3 regions of the Streptomyces sp. NPDC059454 genome follow, and region 1 is predicted to be linked to each of the others. Evidence: riboswitches for the same ligand, from Rfam matches in the RefSeq annotation. Region 1 holds a riboswitch; each other region holds the start of a gene.
What was found. A riboswitch is a leader RNA that binds a small molecule or an ion and turns the genes downstream of it on or off. The one in region 1 is predicted to bind thiamine pyrophosphate.

Region 1 (5,413 bases):
GAGGAAGCGGGCCACGAACGCGTCGGCCGGACGCTGCCACACCTCGAGTGGCGTACCGGACTGGGCGATCCGCCCGTCCCGCATCACCACCACCCGGTCGGCCAGCGCGAACGCCTCACCCTGGTCGTGCGTCACGGCGAGCACCGTGGTACCCAACCGGCCGAACAGCTCGCGCAGTTCGACGACCAGCCGTTCCCTGAGCGACCGGTCGAGCTGCCCGAGCGGCTCGTCGAGCATCAGCAGCCGGGGGCTGGGGGCGAGAGCGCGGGCGAGCGCGACGCGCTGCTGCTCGCCGCCGGACAACGCGGCGACGGCGCGTCCGGCCGCGTCCGGCAGTCCCACGAGATCCAGCAACTCCTGTACGCGGTCCCCCTGTTCGCCCCGCGACGCGCCGTGCATGCGCAGGCCGAAGGCGACATTGCCGCCCACGTCCCGCTGCGGGAAGAGCTGGTGGTCCTGGAACATCAGTCCGACGCCGCGCCGGTGCGCCGGCACACCCGCCTGGTCGTGTCCGTCGAGCCGGATCCGCCCGGAGTCGAGCGGCTGCAGCCCGGCCACCGCCCGCAGCAGCGTGGACTTGCCGCTGCCGCTGGGGCCGAGCACACAGACGATCTCGTGCTCGGCGACCTCCAGGTCGACGGCGTCCAGCACCGCCCGCCCACCGAAGCGGACGGTCGCGGCCTGAAGGCTCAGCAGCATCTAGAACTCCCCGGTCCGGTCGGTCCGCAGCCGCTCCAGCACGAGCAGCGCCACCGCGCACACGATCATCAGAATCGTCGACAGGGCCATCGCCTGGCCGTAGTTGAGGTCCCCGGGCCGCCCCAGCAGCCGTGCCACGGCGACCGGCAGCGTCGGATTGTCCGGCCGCGCGATGAACACCGTCGCCCCGAACTCCCCGAGCGACACCGCGAAGGCGAACCCGGCCGCGATCAGCAGCGCCCGCCGCACCAACGGCAGGTCCACCTCCCGCCACGCCCGCCACGGCGACGCCCCGAGCACCGCCGCCGCCTCCCGCAGCCGTACGTCCACGGCCCGCAGCACCGGCAGCATGGTCCGTACGACGAAGGGGACGCCGACCAGCGCCTGCGCGAGCGGGACCAGGATCCAGGAGGCGCGGAGGTCCAGCGGCGGCTCGTCGAGGGCGATCAGGAAACCGAAGCCGACGGTCACCGCGGACACCCCGAGCGGCAGCATCAGCAGCGCGTCGAAGCCGCGCACCAGCCGTCCCGCGTCCCGCCGGGTCAGCGCCACGGCCGCGAGCCCTCCGATCACCACGGCGATGGCGGTGGCGGTGACGGCGTACTGCAGCGAGTTGCCGACCGCCTCGATCGGCGCGACGAGGAACACTCCCCCGTCGTCCTGGGTCAGCTCCCGGTAGTAGCCGAAATCGGCTGCTTCGAAGGAGCGTTCCACCAGTACGGCGAGCGGCAGCAGGAGCAGGACGGCGACGGTGGCGACGACCGAGCCCAGCAGTGCCCACTGTCCGGTGCCGCGCGGCCGGCGTGCGGTCGCCGAGGCGTCCACCAGCCGCAGCGCGGTCTCCCGCCGCCGTACGGTCCAGGCGTGCAGGGCGAGGATCGCGCCCACGGCGAAGAACTGGATCATCGTCAGGACGGCGGCCGTGGACAGGTCGAAGATCTCGGAGGTCTGCCGGTAGATCTCCACTTCGAGAGTGGAGAAGGTGGGCCCGCCCAGGATCTGCACCACGCCGAAGGAGGTGAAGGTGAACAGGAAGACCATCAGCGCGGCCGCCGCCACGGCGGGCGCGAGCGCGGGCAGGGTGACGGACCGCCAGGCCGCGAACCGTGAGGCGCCGAGCATCCGCGCGGCCTCCTCCTGCCGCGGGTCGAGCTGCGACCAGAGCCCGCCCACGGTGCGTACGACGACGGCGTAGTTGAAGAAGACGTGCGCGAGCAGGATCGCCCACACGGTGGTGTCCAGGCGCAGGCCCCACAGCTCGTCGAGGAGTCCGCCGCGTCCGACGAGCGCCATGAACGCCGTACCGACGACGACCGTGGGCAGCACGAACGGCACGGTGACCACGGCCCGCAGCACCTGCTTGCCGGGAAAGTCGAAGCGGGCGAGGACATACGCGCCGGGCAGGGCGACCAGCAGGGTGAGGGCGGTGGAGACGAGGGCCTGCCAGGTGGTGAACCACAGGACCTGACGGACGTCGGACTGCGCCAGTACGTCCCCGATCCGCCCGAGCTGCCAGGCCCCGTCGGCCTTCAGCCCGCGCGCGACGATCGCGGTGACGGGGTAGGCGAAGAAGACGGCGAAGAACGCGACGGGCACGGCCAGCAGACCGAGCCGCGCCGCGCTCCCGCGCCGTTTCGCCGCGGCTCGCGTCACTTCAGTACGAGCGAGGTCCACGACTTGACCCACTGGTCACGGTTGTCGGCGATCTTCGCCGGGTCCATGGTCTGCGGGTCCTTCGCCTGCGGCCCGAACTTCACGAACTCCTCGGGCACCTGGGCGGCCTCCCGCACCGGGTAGACGAACATGTTGAGCGGCATGTCGTCCTGGAACGTCTTGCTGATCAGGAAGTCGAGCAGCGCCTTGCCGCCCTCGGGGTTCTCGGCGTTGCTCAGCAGCCCCGCGTACTCGACCTGCCGGAAGCAGGTGCCCTCGGCGACGCCGGTGGGCGCGGTCTCCGGCTTCGGGTCGGCGTAGATGACCTCGGCGGGCGGCGAAGAGGCGTACGACACCACCAGCGGCCGGTCGGCCTTGGCCTGCTTGCCGCCCGCCGAGCCGGAGAACTCCTCGTTGTAGGCCTGCTCCCAGCCGTCGACCGCCTTCACGCCGTTGGCCTTGAGCTTCTTCCAGTAGTCCTGCCAGCCCTCGTCCCCGTACTTGGCGGCGGTGCCGAGCAGGAAGCCGAGGCCGGGCGAGGAGGTGGAGGCGTTCTCGACGACGAGGAGGTCCTTGTACGCGGGCTTGATCAGGTCGTCGAAGGTCTTCGGCGGGGTCAGGTCGTGCTCGCTGAACCACGCCTTGTCGTAGTTGACGCAGACGTCACCGGTGTCGACGGGGGTGACCCGGTGCTTGTCCTGGTCCACGCGGAACTCGTCCAGGATCAGGTCGGATCCCTTCGCCTCGTACGACTGGAACAGCCCGTTGTCGAGGGCGCGGGAGAGCAGGGTGTTGTCGACGCCGAAGAAGACGTCGCCCTGCGGGTTGTCCTTGGTCAGAACGGCCTTGTTCACGGCCTGCCCGGCGTCGCCGTCCTCGAGGACCCTGAGCTTGTATCCGGACTGCTTCTCGAAGGCGGCGACGACGTCCTTCGACACGGCCCACGAATTGTGGCTGACGAGGGTCACGGTCCTGGACCCGCCACCGCTCGCGCCGTCCCCGTCGGACGACCCGCACGCGGACAGCGTGACCAGCCCCAGCCCGACGGCCAGGACCGTGACCTTCTTGGTGATGCCCACTTGATTCCTCCTGGAGTGACCAGGAAGAGACGCGGCCCTGCCCGGGACCCCTGGGCGAGGTCCCGGGCAGGGCGCAACAGCTCGAGTGATGACCGATCTCCCTACCCAGAATGACCTGGGCCAGGTTCGGAGGGTCTGCGGCCGGTGCCGCACTCTCAGCGCTGTGGCGCTCCCCTGTCGGAATATGAAGATGTGCTTACGCGAGTCACATTACCTCTCGCTCGCGGCGAGCTGACCACACGCCCCGTCGATCTCCTGTCCACGGGTGTCCCGGACCGTCACCGGCACACCGTGCGCGGCGATCGCCTCCACGAACGCCTTCTCGTCCTCGGGCCGGGAGGCGGTCCACTTGGAGCCGGGCGTGGGGTTGAGCGGGATCAGGTTGACGTGCACAGGCCGACCCTTGAGCATCCGCCCGAGTCGGTCACCGCGCCAGGCCTGGTCGTTGATGTCCCGGATGAGCGCGTACTCGATGGACAGTCGCCGCCCGGACCTGGCCGCGTACTCGAACCCGGAGTCGAGCACCTCGCGCACCTTCCACCGCGTGTTCACGGGAACGAGGGTGTCGCGCAGTTCGTCGTCGGGGGCGTGCAGCGAGATGGCGAGCCGGCACTTGAAGCCCTCGTCGGAGAACCGGTGGATCGCCGGGACGAGACCGACGGTGGACACGGTGATCCCGCGCTGCGACAGCCCGAGCCCGTCCGGCTCGGGGTCGGTGAGCCGGCGGATCGCCCCGACCACCCGGTTGTAGTTGGCGAGCGGCTCCCCCATGCCCATGAACACGATGTTGCTGAGCCGCGCCGGGCCTCCCGGCACCTCGCCGTCCCTGAGCGCCCGCATGCCGTCCACAATCTGGTGCACGATCTCGGCGGTCGACAGGTTGCGGTCCAGCCCGGCCTGCCCGGTCGCGCAGAACGGGCAGTTCATACCGCAGCCCGCCTGGGAGCTGATGCACATGGTCACCCGGTCCGGGTAGCGCATCAGCACGGACTCGACGAGCGTGCCGTCGAACAGCTTCCACAGCGTCTTGCGGGTGGTGCCCTGGTCGGTCGACAGATGCCGTACGACCGTCATCAGCTCCGGAAGCAGCGCCTCCTGCAACGTGCCGCGGGAACCGGCGGGGATGTCGGTCCACTGCTCCGGTTCGTGCGCGTACCGCGCGAAGTAGTGCTGGGACAGCTGCTTGGCGCGGAACGGCTTCTCACCGACCGCGGCGACCGCCTCCTTGCGCTCGGCGGGCGTGAGATCGGCGAGGTGCCGCGGCGGCTTCTTGGCTCCGCGCGGCGCGACAAAGGTGAGTTCTCCGGGCTTAGGCATGGCTGTACCAGTGTCGCAGATCCACACGGGTGACCCGGTCGGGCTCGGAACAGGCCTGCGATCACCACGAAGAGAGGGGAGACGTAGCTCTTCGTGCGGTGCCACGGGCCGCAGCAGCGGCGCGGTCCGCGGCGGCCCTTCCGGTCGAGGAGCGCATCGCACCACCGGCAGGGCAGGGCACCGTGGTACCTGCCGTCGTCCCCCCGCCTCGCCTGCGCCGTGGAACGGCCTTGGCCCTCCCGGACAGCGGCGGGCCCCCGCCCGGAGAGGACGGGGGCCCGAATCCGGCCACGCGGGTACGGGTCAGCCGGAGCCGACGAACAGGACCAACAGCAGCCACACCACCGGTGCCGTCGGCAGCAGGGAGTCCAGGCGGTCCATGATGCCGCCGTGGCCGGGGAGCAGCGTGCCCATGTCCTTGATGCCCAGATCACGTTTGATCATGGACTCGCCCAGGTCGCCCAGTGTGGCGCTGGCCGCGACCGCGAGGCCCAGCAGCAGGCCCTGCCACCAGCTGCCGCCGTCGATCAGGAACTCCATGCACAGCGCGCCGACGGCCATCGCGAACGACACCGCGCCCAGCAGGCCCTCGCGGGTCTTTCCGGGACTGATGCGCGGGGCGAGCTTGGTCTTGCCGAAGCGCCAGCCGACCGCGTACGCGCCGG
Region 2 (5,413 bases), on a different contig from region 1:
ACGATGTCGACCCCGCCGGCCAGGACCGCGTCCAGGAACTCCGCGAGATCACCCTGCCGCCTGCGGGCGTCGGTGCACAGATAGACCCGGGCTTCGGCGAGCCGGGCGCGAGCGGTGGCGGTCATCAAGTCTCCCCGTGGACACCCCCGCCTTCGGGCGGGGGAGGAAGCGGACTCCTGCGGACCAGGGCAGGGAGCGGTCCTTCGCCCCGGGGCGAAGGACCGTCCCGCCGCGCAGCAGGAACATGGGTGGATCGAGTAGTGGGTTCGGCTCCGCCCGGCCGGCGGAGATCAAGCCGTCCGGGTCTGCCGCCGGGCCGGCGGAATGTCAGGTCTGTGAGCCGGCGCGGGAGCGATGACCGGTACACCGGCCCCCGCCGTTCGTCCGGGTCGGCTGCTGCCGATGAGGCGGAAGGCTCAACCCGCGCAACCCGCGAGGGCTGAATCTCCCTGCTCCGGCTTGGAGAGATGTCGAACGAGGGCCCCCGGCGGGCACCACCGGCCGGGGCTCGCCGCCCCGGCCGGTGGTGTTCGGGTGGGTGGACGACCGGGTCCGGGTCAGACCGCGAGCGCCTGGGCCCGGCGCTTCACCTCCGTGCCGCGGTTCTCGCTGAGTGCCTGCGCGGGCGTGCCCGGCAGGCTGGGGTCGGCGGTGAAGAGCCATTCCAGCATCTCTTCGTCCGTGAAGCCGTCGTCCCGCAGGAGCGTCAGGGTCCCGGTCAGGCCCTTGACCACCTTGTCCCCGTCGATGAAGGCGGCGGGCACGTGCAGCGCGCGGTTCTCACCTCGGCGTACGGCGATGAGCTGGCCCTCCTTGACCAGCTGCCGGACGCGCGTCACCTCGACGCCGAACATCTCGGCGATGTCGGGAAGCGTGAGCCAGGCGGGGACGAGAGCATCGATCTTTGCGTCAATCTCGGTCACGGGACAAGCCTGCCACCTGCCACCGACAGCCGGAAGTCAGCCCCGCCCACCTGGGCGGACGCGCCGGGCCGGGGGCGTCACGCCGTCGCCGACTTCAGGGGCCGCGCCGGATCCGCCAGCAGCTCCGCGTCCATCGCCGTGCCCGCCTCGATCAGCCTGCGCCCCTGCGCCAGGTCCCGGGGCCGCCCCACCGCGAGCAGCGCGACCGGGCGGGACTCCCGCAGCCAGCAGACGCTCCACGCCGCCTCGGCGGGGTCCCCGCGCCACACCATCCGGTCGGCGCCCGTGTGATGCCCGGCGTACTGCACGAAGCGCCCGAACTGCTCGGACCAGAAGTACGGCACCGGGTCGTAGACCGCCGGCTCCCGGCCGGCGGGCGCGCCGAGGATGTTCACGGCGACCGTGCGCGGCCCCTGGAGGGCGTTGTCCCAGTGGTGGACCAGCAGACGTTCGCCGTAGCGCCCGGACGGGAAGGACGCGCAGTCGCCGACCGCGTACACGTCCGGCAGGGAGGTGGCCAGATGGCGGTCGGCGACGACCTCCCCGTGCGCCCCGAGCCCGATCCCGGAACCCGCCAGCCAGGCGGTGGCGGGCCGGGCCCCGATGCCGACGACCACGGCGCCCGCGGGCAGCCGCGTGCCGTCGTCCAGGAACACGGCGCCGGGTTCGACGCGCTCCACGCGCGCGTGCGTGCGCAGCGTGACGCCGGCCTCGGCGTACCAGGCGGCCATCGGGGCGGCCACCTCGGCGGGCAGCGCCCCGACGAGCGGCCGCTCCTCGGCCTCCACGACGGTGACCGCGCAGCCCGCCTCGCGGGCCGCCGTGGCGAACTCCGCACCGATCCAGCCGGCGCCGGCCACCACGATGTCGTGCTGCCGCGCGAGCACCGGCCGCAGCCGCGCGGCGTCGTCCAGGGTGCGCAGCAGATGCACACCGGGCACGCCCTCCGCGCCCGGCAGCCGGACCGGTTCCGCACCGGTGGCGACCACCAGGACGTCGTACGGGACGGGCCCGGCCTCCGTGTCCAGCTCGTGGTCGCCGGGGCGCAGGCCCAGCACCTCGCAGCCGAGCCGCAGTTCGATGCCGGCGTCCTCGAAGTCGACGTCGAAGGCGGAGTCCTCGGCCTTGCCGAGCAGCACGGCCTTGGACAACGGTGGCCTGTCGTACGGCTGGTGGGGTTCCGCGCCGATCAGGGTCACGGTGCCGGTGAAGCCCTGCTCCCGCAGGGCGAGGGCGGTCTGCACGCCGGCCATGCCCGCGCCCGCCACCACCACCCGCCGCGGCTTCGGCTGTCCCGGTTCCTGCGTCTGCTCGCTCACCCGATCACCTTAGACACCCGGCACGGCGTCGATCAGCCGAGCTGCTCCACCACACTCGTCCCGCTGCCCGGCTGCGACTCCCACTCCCAGCTCTCCTCCAGCCGTACCCGTCCGTCGGGCAGCTCCACGACCGTCGACACGCAGTGCCCCGAGGAGGTGGTGCCGTCCCGCTTGAGCTGCACGTACCGGAAGTCCAGCCGGTCCCCCGCGCGGGTGCCCACCAGGTGCCCGCGCACGATGTCGCCGCCCGCGTACTCGGCCCAGATCTCACCGTTCCGCTCGTGGTAGACGAAGCGGGTACGGGTGCCGACCTGGCCGGGGGCCTGGTCGGCCACAGGGGCGAGGACGAGTCCGTCGAGCGACAGTGCCACGCGGAGGCTCCCTTACAAGCGCGATGTACTGCGGGCTAGGGTGGCCAACGTACAAGCACTCGCGGGAGCCCGGACGCACCGGGCTGAGAGGGAGGCTGGCGGCCTCCGACCGTACGAACCTGATCCGGGTCATGCCGGCGAAGGGAGGGGCTGGACGCCCATGTCGCCCACGCGTACCTCAGACGTCCTCGTCGTCGGGGGCGGAATCATCGGACTGGTCACGGCCTGGCGGGCCGCGCAGCGCGGTCTCGCCACGGCCGTGGTGGACCCCGAGCCGGGCGGCGGCGCCGCCCGGGTGGCCGCCGGGATGCTGGCCGCCGTCACGGAACTGCACTACGGCGAGGAGACCCTGCTCGGTCTGAACCTCGCCTCCGCGCGGCGCTATCCCGGCTTCGCGGCCGAGCTGACCGAACTGACCGGCCGCGACCTCGGCTACCGCGCGTGCGGCACGCTCGCCGTGGCGCTGGACGCCGACGACCGCGCCCACCTGCGGGAACTGCACGCCCTGCAGCAGCGGTCGGGGCTGGAGTCGCAGTGGCTGTCGGGGCGCGAGTGCCGGCGCCTGGAGCCGATGCTCGCCCCCGGCGTGCGCGGCGGCCTGCGGGTGGACGGTGACCACCGGATCGACCCCCGGCGGCTGGCGGCCGCGCTGGTCACCGCCTGTGAGCGCGCGGGCGTGAGCGTCCACCGCGCGCGGGCCGAGCGGCTCGTCGTCGCGGGAGACCGCGCGACGGGCGTCGTCACGGCCGACGGCACCGAGCTCGGCGCCGGGCAGGTGGTGCTCGCCGCGGGCAGCCTCAGCGGGCGGCTCGCGGGCGTCCCCGAGGACGTGCTGCCGCCCGTGCGTCCCGTGAAGGGACAGGTGGTACGGCTGACGATGCCCGCGCGGCACGGTCCCTTCCTGAACCGGACCGTGCGGGCCGTGGTGCGCGGCAGCCACGTCTACCTGGTGCCGCGCGAGAACGGCGAGCTGGTGATCGGGGCGACCAGCGAGGAGATGGGCTGGGACACGACGGTGACCGCGGGCGGCGTGTACGAGCTGCTGCGCGACGCCCACGAGCTGGTCCCCGGCATCACCGAGCTGCCGCTGACCGAGACCCTGGCCGGACTGCGCCCCGGCTCCCCCGACAACGCGCCGCTGCTCGGCCCGACCGGTCTCGAGGGGCTGCTGCTCGCCACCGGCCACTACCGCAACGGGGTCCTGCTGACACCGGTCACCGGCGACGCCATGGCGGAGGTCCTGACCACCGGCGCCCTGCCGGAGGTGGCCCGCCCGTTCACCCCCCGGCGCTTCGGCGCCGCCGTCCGCACGGAGCAGCCCGCATGAACGTCTCGGTCAACGGGGAGCGCCGGGAGTTCGCGCCCGGCACGGCTCTCGACCTCGTCGTGAAGTCGCTCACCGCGGCGCCCTCGGGGGTGGCCGCCGCCCTCAACGAAACCGTCGTCCCGCGCGCGCAGTGGCCCGCCACGCCCCTCTCCGAGGGTGACCGCGTGGAAGTCCTGACCGCCGTCCAGGGAGGCTGACCATGGCCGACGATCCGTTCCTCCTCGGCGGTACGCCCTTCACGTCCCGCCTGATCATGGGCACCGGCGGGGCGCCGAGCCTCGACGTGCTGGAGCGGGCGCTGGTGGCGTCCGGGACGGAGCTGACGACCGTCGCGATGCGGCGCGTGGACCCCACGGTGCACGGGTCCGTGCTGTCGGTGCTGGAGAAGCTGGGCATCCGGGTGCTGCCGAACACGGCGGGGTGCTTCACCGCCGGGGAGGCCGTGCTCACCGCGCGTCTCGCGCGGGAGGCGCTCGGCACGGACCTGATCAAGCTGGAGGTCATCGCCGACGAGCGGACCCTGCTGCCGGACCCGGTCGAGCTGCTGGACGCGGCGGAGACGCTGGTCGACGACGGGTTCACGGTGCTGCCGTACACGAACGACGATCCGGTGCTGGCGCGGAAGCTGGAGGAGGCCGGGTGTGCGGCGATCATGCCGCTGGGGTCGCCGATCGGGTCGGGGCTGGGGATCCGGAATCCGCACAACTTCGAGTTGATCGTGGAGCGGGCGGGGGTGCCGGTGATCCTGGACGCGGGGGCCGGGACCGCGTCGGACGCGGCGCTGGCGATGGAGCTGGGGTGTGCGGGGGTGATGCTGGCGTCGGCGGTCACCCGGGCGCAGGAACCGGTGCTGATGGCTTCCGCGATGCGGTGTGCGGTGGAGGCGGGGCGGCTGGCGCGGCTGGCGGGGCGGATTCCGCGGCGGTGGTACGCCGAGGCGTCGTCCCCTGCGGAGGGCATGGCCGTGCTGGATCCGGAGCGGCCGGCGTTCTAGCCCGCCGCACTCCGCGGGCGGGTTCTGCGTTTCCGTGGGCGATCGTGCCCTCAGGCCTTCAGGGCACTGGGGGAGGCACGATCGCCCGCGGTGACGCGGTACACGTCACAGGTCCGCTTCAACGGAGGTCGAAGCGGCGAAGGGTGTCGGTGGGGGCTCGTAGACTCGCTGCGTGGACACGACCCTTCAGGACCCTCTGGTCGGGCAGGTGCTCGACGGCCGGTATCGCGTCGAGGCGCGGATCGCGGTCGGCGGGATGGCCACGGTCTACCGGGCCGTGGACACCCGTCTCGACCGCGTCCTCGCGCTCAAGGTGATGCACCCCTCCCTCGCGGCCGACGGCTCGTTCGTCGAGCGGTTCATCCGCGAGGCGAAGTCGGTCGCCCGGCTGGCCCATCCGAACGTGGTGCAGGTCTTCGACCAGGGCACCGACGGGGCGTACGTCTATCTGGCGATGGAGTACATCGCCGGCTGCACCC
Region 3 (5,413 bases), on a different contig from region 1:
TTCCCTCGGGCGGGGGAAGTTTCCCCGGCGGGCCGTCTGTGTGCGGTGACAGCCCGTTAGAGTCCGGAACTCGACGCGGGGACGATCCCCGCGAGCGGCGACCCCCACCCGTGTTCCCCGCACGGGCTGCCCCCTCGCGTTTCGGGAGTGACCCTTGGCCACCACTGGCACCGGCTCCGCGCAGATGACCGCGGTCCCTCCGCAGCCCCGCTCGCCGGCGCCCACCGCACCGCCGCCCACCGCGACCCTCATCGGCTCCGTCCAGCGGGCCATGCGCCTGCTGGAGACCGTCGCCGGACACGGCTACGGGGCTCCCGCCAAACAACTGGCCCGGGAGACCGGACTGGCGCTCCCCACCACGTACCACCTGTTGCGCACCCTGGTGCACGAGGGTTATCTGCGCCGCGACAAGGGGCTGTTCTTCCTGGGGGAAGCGGCAGAACGGCTGAGCAGCAGCGGAGCCGAGCAGAAACGTCGCAGCACGGTGGTCGACACCCTCGCCCGCTGGCGGGACGCGATCGGCGCCCCCGTGTACTACGCCGTGTACCGCGAGGGTGAGATCGACGTCGTCTGCGTCTCCGAGACCCCCGCCCATCCCGCGGTGGCGGAGTGGGCCGACTTCCGGGAGACCGGACACGCCCACGCGATCGGACAGTGCCTGCTCTCCCAGCTCGACGAGGAGGCGCGCCGCGACCACCTCGACCGCCATCCCGTGCGTCCCGTCACGCCGTACACCGTGCGCGACGACCACAGTCTGCTGAGGCGCCTGGAGCGGACGCGGCGGATGGGACCGGTGACGGAGCGTCAGGAGTATGTCCTGGGGACGGTGTGCGCGGCGATCCCCATCACCGTCGGCGGCACGGCCGCGTCGGTGGCCATCTCGCTGCCCGCACATCAGGCCGACCGGCTCGCCCTCGCGGCGCAGCGACTGCAGGCCGAGATGGGTCGTTTCGTCGGGTCACTCACGCTGTCTATCAGTATTTGAAAACTCACTCCTTGTGATCTGCTGTGTACTTTCAGCAAGATTCCCTCTGGTGTCCGGGTCCATGCCCGGCCAGTCCGTGGCGAATGACGGGGTAGGCGATGCGCGAATCCGTACAGGCAGAGGTCATGATGAGCTTTCTCGTGTCGGAGGAGCTGTCCTTCCGCATCCCGGTGGAGCTCCGCTACGACACCTGTGATCCCTACGCCGTACGGCTGACCTTCCACTTGCCGGGGGACGCTCCCGTGACCTGGGCGTTCGGCCGGGAGTTGCTGGTCGACGGCGTCGGCCGGCCGTGCGGGGAGGGCGACGTACGCGTCTCGCCGGTGGACCCCGACGCGCTGGGCGAGGTGCTGATCCGGCTTCAGGTCGGCAGCGACCAGGCGCTGTTCCGTTCCTCGACCGCACCGCTCGTGGCCTTCCTCGACCGCACCGACAAGCTGGTGCCACTGGGCCAGGAGGGGGCGCTCGCCGACTTCGACGCCCACCTCGACGACGCGCTGGACCGGATCCTGGCGGAGCAGAGCGCCGGCTGAAGCGTTATGCCAGTCGGGTGGGCCGGTGGCGGAACGCTTCAGCGCGTTCCGCCCGCCACGCGGGACATCAGCGCTTACGACGTCTGCCCCGCCCGCCGCGTCCCGCGGCCGGCCGAGCGTCCGGTGTCTGCCCGGTCCCCTGTGCCTGTGCCGGCCCGTGTCCCTGAGCCGTCGGGCGGTCGGCCGAGACCACCAGCGCGGCCAGGGCCGTGGTCACCGGCACCGAGGCCACCAGGCCGATCGAGCCGATCAGGGTGCGCACGATCTCCTCCGCGACCAGCTCGCTGTTGGTCACCGTCCCCACACCGCTCTGCGCGATGGAGAACAGCAGCAGCAGCGGCAGTGCGGCACCCGCGTAGGCGAGGACCAGCGTGTTGACCACGGACGCGATGTGATCGCGGCCGATGCGGATGCCCGCGCGGTACAGCCCGCGCCGGCCCGTCGACGGGTTGGCCTCGTGCAGTTCCCAGACCGCGGACGTCTGGGTGACCGTCACGTCGTCGAGGACACCGAGCGAGCCGATGATGACGCCGGCCAGCAGCAGACCGCTCATGTCGATCCCGGGATACAGCCCGTGGATCAGACCGGTGTTGTCGTCGGTGTTGCCGGTCAGCGCGGCCCACCCGATGAACACCGAGCCGAGGACGCCGATCAGCAGCAGCGAGATCAGTGTGCCGAGCACCGCCACCGAAGTACGCGCCGACAGTCCGTGACACAGATACAGCGCGATCAGCATGATCGCGCTCGCCCCCACCACCGCCACGACCAGCGGGTTCGACCCCTGCAGGATCGCGGGCAGGATGAAGAAGTTGAGCACCAGGAAGCTGATCGCCAGCGCGACCAGCGCCATCACGCCACGCAGTCGCCCCACGGCCACGACGGCGAGCGCGAAGATGCCCGCGAGCAGCGCCAACGGGAAGCGCCGGTTCACATCGGTGACCGAGTACTGGAGGTCCTCGGGCGCGGAGGGCTCGTAGGCGACCACGACCTCCTGGCCCTCGCTCAGCTGCCGGGACTGGTCCGGCTGCACGATCTCGTTGAACGTACGGCCCTTGTCGTCGCCGGTGTCGACCCGGATCGTCGCCTTCTTGCAGGTGCCGTCCGCCTGCTGCTGGGCGGACGAGCCCTCGGCCGTGGAGGTGTCGCCGGTCGGGACGCCCCCGGAGGCGTTGACGGACTGACAGCTCACCTCGACCACCTTGGTGACCGTGGCGTGCTGCGTCTGCCGGTCGAAGCCGACGCCGGTGCGCTCGTGTGCCGGGGCACCGCCCGGCCACAGCACGGCGAGTCCGATCAGCACCGCCGCCGCGAACGGGATCAGGATCGCCGCGATGACCTTGCGCAGGTGCTGGGAGACGGGTGCCGCCGGGCCGTGACCGTGGCTGTGTCCGTGCGCGTGGCCGTGACCACCGCCGTCCCCGGCGCCGGGTGTGCGCGACGGCTCGGGCGGTTGATACGGAGGAGGCTGATTGGGGGTCACCGCCCGATCATCGCAAGAACAGGAGGGGCCCTCTGTTCACCGCGCCAGAAATGACGCTAGCGTGGAGGCGCTTTTGTACACGCGGGAGCTCGGAGCACCGGGCTGAGAGGGCGCTGACCTCCGTCCCAACGACGTTTCACATGAAACATCACTGTAGGGCGAGTGATGTTTCCCACGGAACGTCGGCAGACGGAAACCGCTGCGTCGACCGCCGAACCTGTTACCGGGTAATGCCGGCGTAGGGAGTAGGTCTCATGACCAACAAGGACGCACGCACGCCTGCCTTCACGCAGGACCCGACGGAGACGTCGGTGAACGGGGAGGCCGGGAAGTCCATCGGCTGGCACAAGGCGTACGTCGAGGGCACACGCCCCGACCTGCGGGTGCCGGTCCGTCAGGTGCACCTCACCAACGGGCAGTCGGTCACGTTGTACGACACATCGGGCCCGTACACCGATCCACTCGTCGACACCGACGTCCGCCGGGGCCTGGCTCCGCTGCGGGAGAACTGGATCATCGCCCGCGGTGACACCGATGAGTACGCGGGCCGTCCCGTCCGTCCCGAGGACGACGGGATCAAGCACACCTCTCCACGCGGGGGCCTGCGCAATCTGGACGCCGTGTTCCCCGGCCGGCCGCGCCTGCCGCGCCGGGGCCGCGCGGGCCGGGCGGTCACGCAGTTGGCGTACGCGCGCCGCGGCGAGATCACGCCCGAGATGGAGTTCGTGGCGGTCCGGGAGAACGTCTCCCCCGAGGTGGTCCGTGAGGAGATCGCGGCGGGCCGGGCGGTGCTGCCGGCCAACGTCAACCATCCGGAGATCGAGCCGATGATCATCGGCAAGCGGTTCCTGGTGAAGGTCAACGCCAACATCGGCAACTCGGCGGTGACGTCCTCCATCGAGGAGGAGGTCGAGAAGATGACCTGGGCGACCCGCTGGGGCGCCGACACGGTCATGGACCTCTCCACCGGCCGGAACATCCACACCACCCGCGAGTGGGTGCTGCGCAACTCCCCTGTTCCCATCGGCACCGTGCCGCTCTACCAGGCCCTGGAGAAGGTCGACGGCCGGGCCGAGGAACTGACCTGGGAGATCTACAAGGACACGGTCGTCGAGCAGGCCGAGCAGGGCGTGGACTACATGACGGTCCACGCGGGCGTGCGCCTCGCGTACGTACCGCTCACCGCCAACCGCAAGACCGGCATCGTCTCCCGCGGTGGGTCGATCATGGCCGCGTGGTGCCTGGCGCACCACAAGGAGTCGTTCCTGTACGAGAACTTCGAGGAGCTCTGCGAGATCCTCGCCGCGTACGACGTCACGTACTCGCTCGGCGACGGCCTGCGACCCGGGTCGATCGCGGACGCCAACGACGAGGCACAATTCGCGGAGTTGCGCACGCTCGGGGAACTCAACACGATCGCGAAGCGTTTCAACGTTCAGACCATGATCGAGGGCCCGGGACATGTCCCGATGCACAAGATCAAGGAGAACATCGACCTTCAGCAGGAGATCTGCGATGAAGCCCCGTTCTATACGCTCGGCCCGCTGACGACGGACGTCGCGCCCGCGTACGACCACATCACGTCCGGCATCGGCGCCGCGATGATCGCCTGGTGGGGCACGGCCATGCTCTGCTACGTCACGCCCAAGGAGCACCTGGGCCTGCCCAACCGCGACGACGTCAAGACCGGCGTCATCACCTACAAGATCGCCGCCCACGCGGCCGACCTCGCCAAGGGCCACCCGGGTGCCCAGGAATGGGACGACGCGCTGTCCGACGCCCGCTTCGAGTTCCGGTGGGAGGACCAGTTCAACCTCGCCCTCGACCCGGACACGGCACGCGAGTTCCACGACGAGACCCTGCCGGCGGAACCCGCCAAGACGGCCCACTTCTGCTCGATGTGCGGCCCGAAATTCTGTTCGATGAAGATCTCCCAGGACATCCGTCGTGAACACGGCGGGAGCCGGGACGAGATCGAGGAGGGGATGGCACAGAAGTCGAAGGAGTTCGCGGAGGCGGGCAATCGCGTGTATCTGCCGATCACGGACTGAGCGTTCACCGCGGGCGGCGCGGGGGCGGTGCCCGTGGTGGGTGCCGCTCCCGCGGGGCGGCAGGTGCGGTTGCCCCTCCCCTCCGCCGGGGCGAGTGGGCAGACTGGCCGCATGACAGCGAGTCCGATGAACAAGGGGTCCAATCTTCCCGTCGATGCCCGCGTGGTGCGCGTTGAGCTCGCTTGGGCGGCCGGGGCCGGGGTGCCCGACATCGATGCCTCGGCGCTGCTCCTCACGGAGGCCGGGCGGGTACGGGACGACGGGGACTTCGTCTTCTACAACCAGTCTCGTCACGCGTCCGGCGCCGTGACACATCTCGGGAAACAGCGCGGCACACGGGACACGACCGACACCGTGGAGGTGG

Region 2: linked by a shared signal. The riboswitch ahead of thiO (glycine oxidase ThiO) and the one ahead of ACFXAE_RS02615 (thiamine ABC transporter substrate binding subunit) in region 1 are both predicted to bind thiamine pyrophosphate.
Region 3: linked by a shared signal. The riboswitch ahead of thiC (phosphomethylpyrimidine synthase ThiC) and the one ahead of ACFXAE_RS02615 (thiamine ABC transporter substrate binding subunit) in region 1 are both predicted to bind thiamine pyrophosphate.

Annotation. Positions count from the first base shown of each region.
Region 1 covers NZ_JBHYVC010000003.1:9,551-14,963, forward strand. Annotated here, with positions in the region: gene ACFXAE_RS02605 (ABC transporter ATP-binding protein) at 1-699, opposite strand, end outside; gene ACFXAE_RS02610 (ABC transporter permease) at 700-2,373, opposite strand; gene ACFXAE_RS02615 (thiamine ABC transporter substrate binding subunit) at 2,349-3,431, opposite strand; TPP riboswitch at 3,512-3,617, opposite strand; gene rlmN (23S rRNA (adenine(2503)-C(2))-methyltransferase RlmN) at 3,642-4,748, opposite strand; gene ACFXAE_RS02625 (phosphatidate cytidylyltransferase) at 5,052-5,413, opposite strand, start outside.
Region 2 covers NZ_JBHYVC010000081.1:10,476-15,888, forward strand. Annotated here, with positions in the region: gene thiE (thiamine phosphate synthase) at 1-125, opposite strand, end outside; gene ACFXAE_RS33080 (Rv2175c family DNA-binding protein) at 558-923, opposite strand; gene ACFXAE_RS33085 (NAD(P)/FAD-dependent oxidoreductase) at 1,001-2,242, opposite strand; gene ACFXAE_RS33090 (hypothetical protein) at 2,275-2,613, opposite strand; TPP riboswitch at 2,665-2,776, shown strand; gene thiO (glycine oxidase ThiO) at 2,774-3,940, shown strand; gene thiS (sulfur carrier protein ThiS) at 3,937-4,137, shown strand; gene ACFXAE_RS33105 (thiazole synthase) at 4,140-4,934, shown strand; gene pknB (Stk1 family PASTA domain-containing Ser/Thr kinase) at 5,107-5,413, shown strand, end outside.
Region 3 covers NZ_JBHYVC010000056.1:39,391-44,803, reverse strand. Annotated here, with positions in the region: gene ACFXAE_RS28570 (IclR family transcriptional regulator) at 272-985, shown strand; gene ACFXAE_RS28565 (SsgA family sporulation/cell division regulator) at 1,084-1,518, shown strand; gene ACFXAE_RS28560 (YibE/F family protein) at 1,586-2,998, opposite strand; TPP riboswitch at 3,070-3,260, shown strand; gene thiC (phosphomethylpyrimidine synthase ThiC) at 3,253-5,049, shown strand; gene ACFXAE_RS28550 (VWA domain-containing protein) at 5,176-5,413, shown strand, end outside.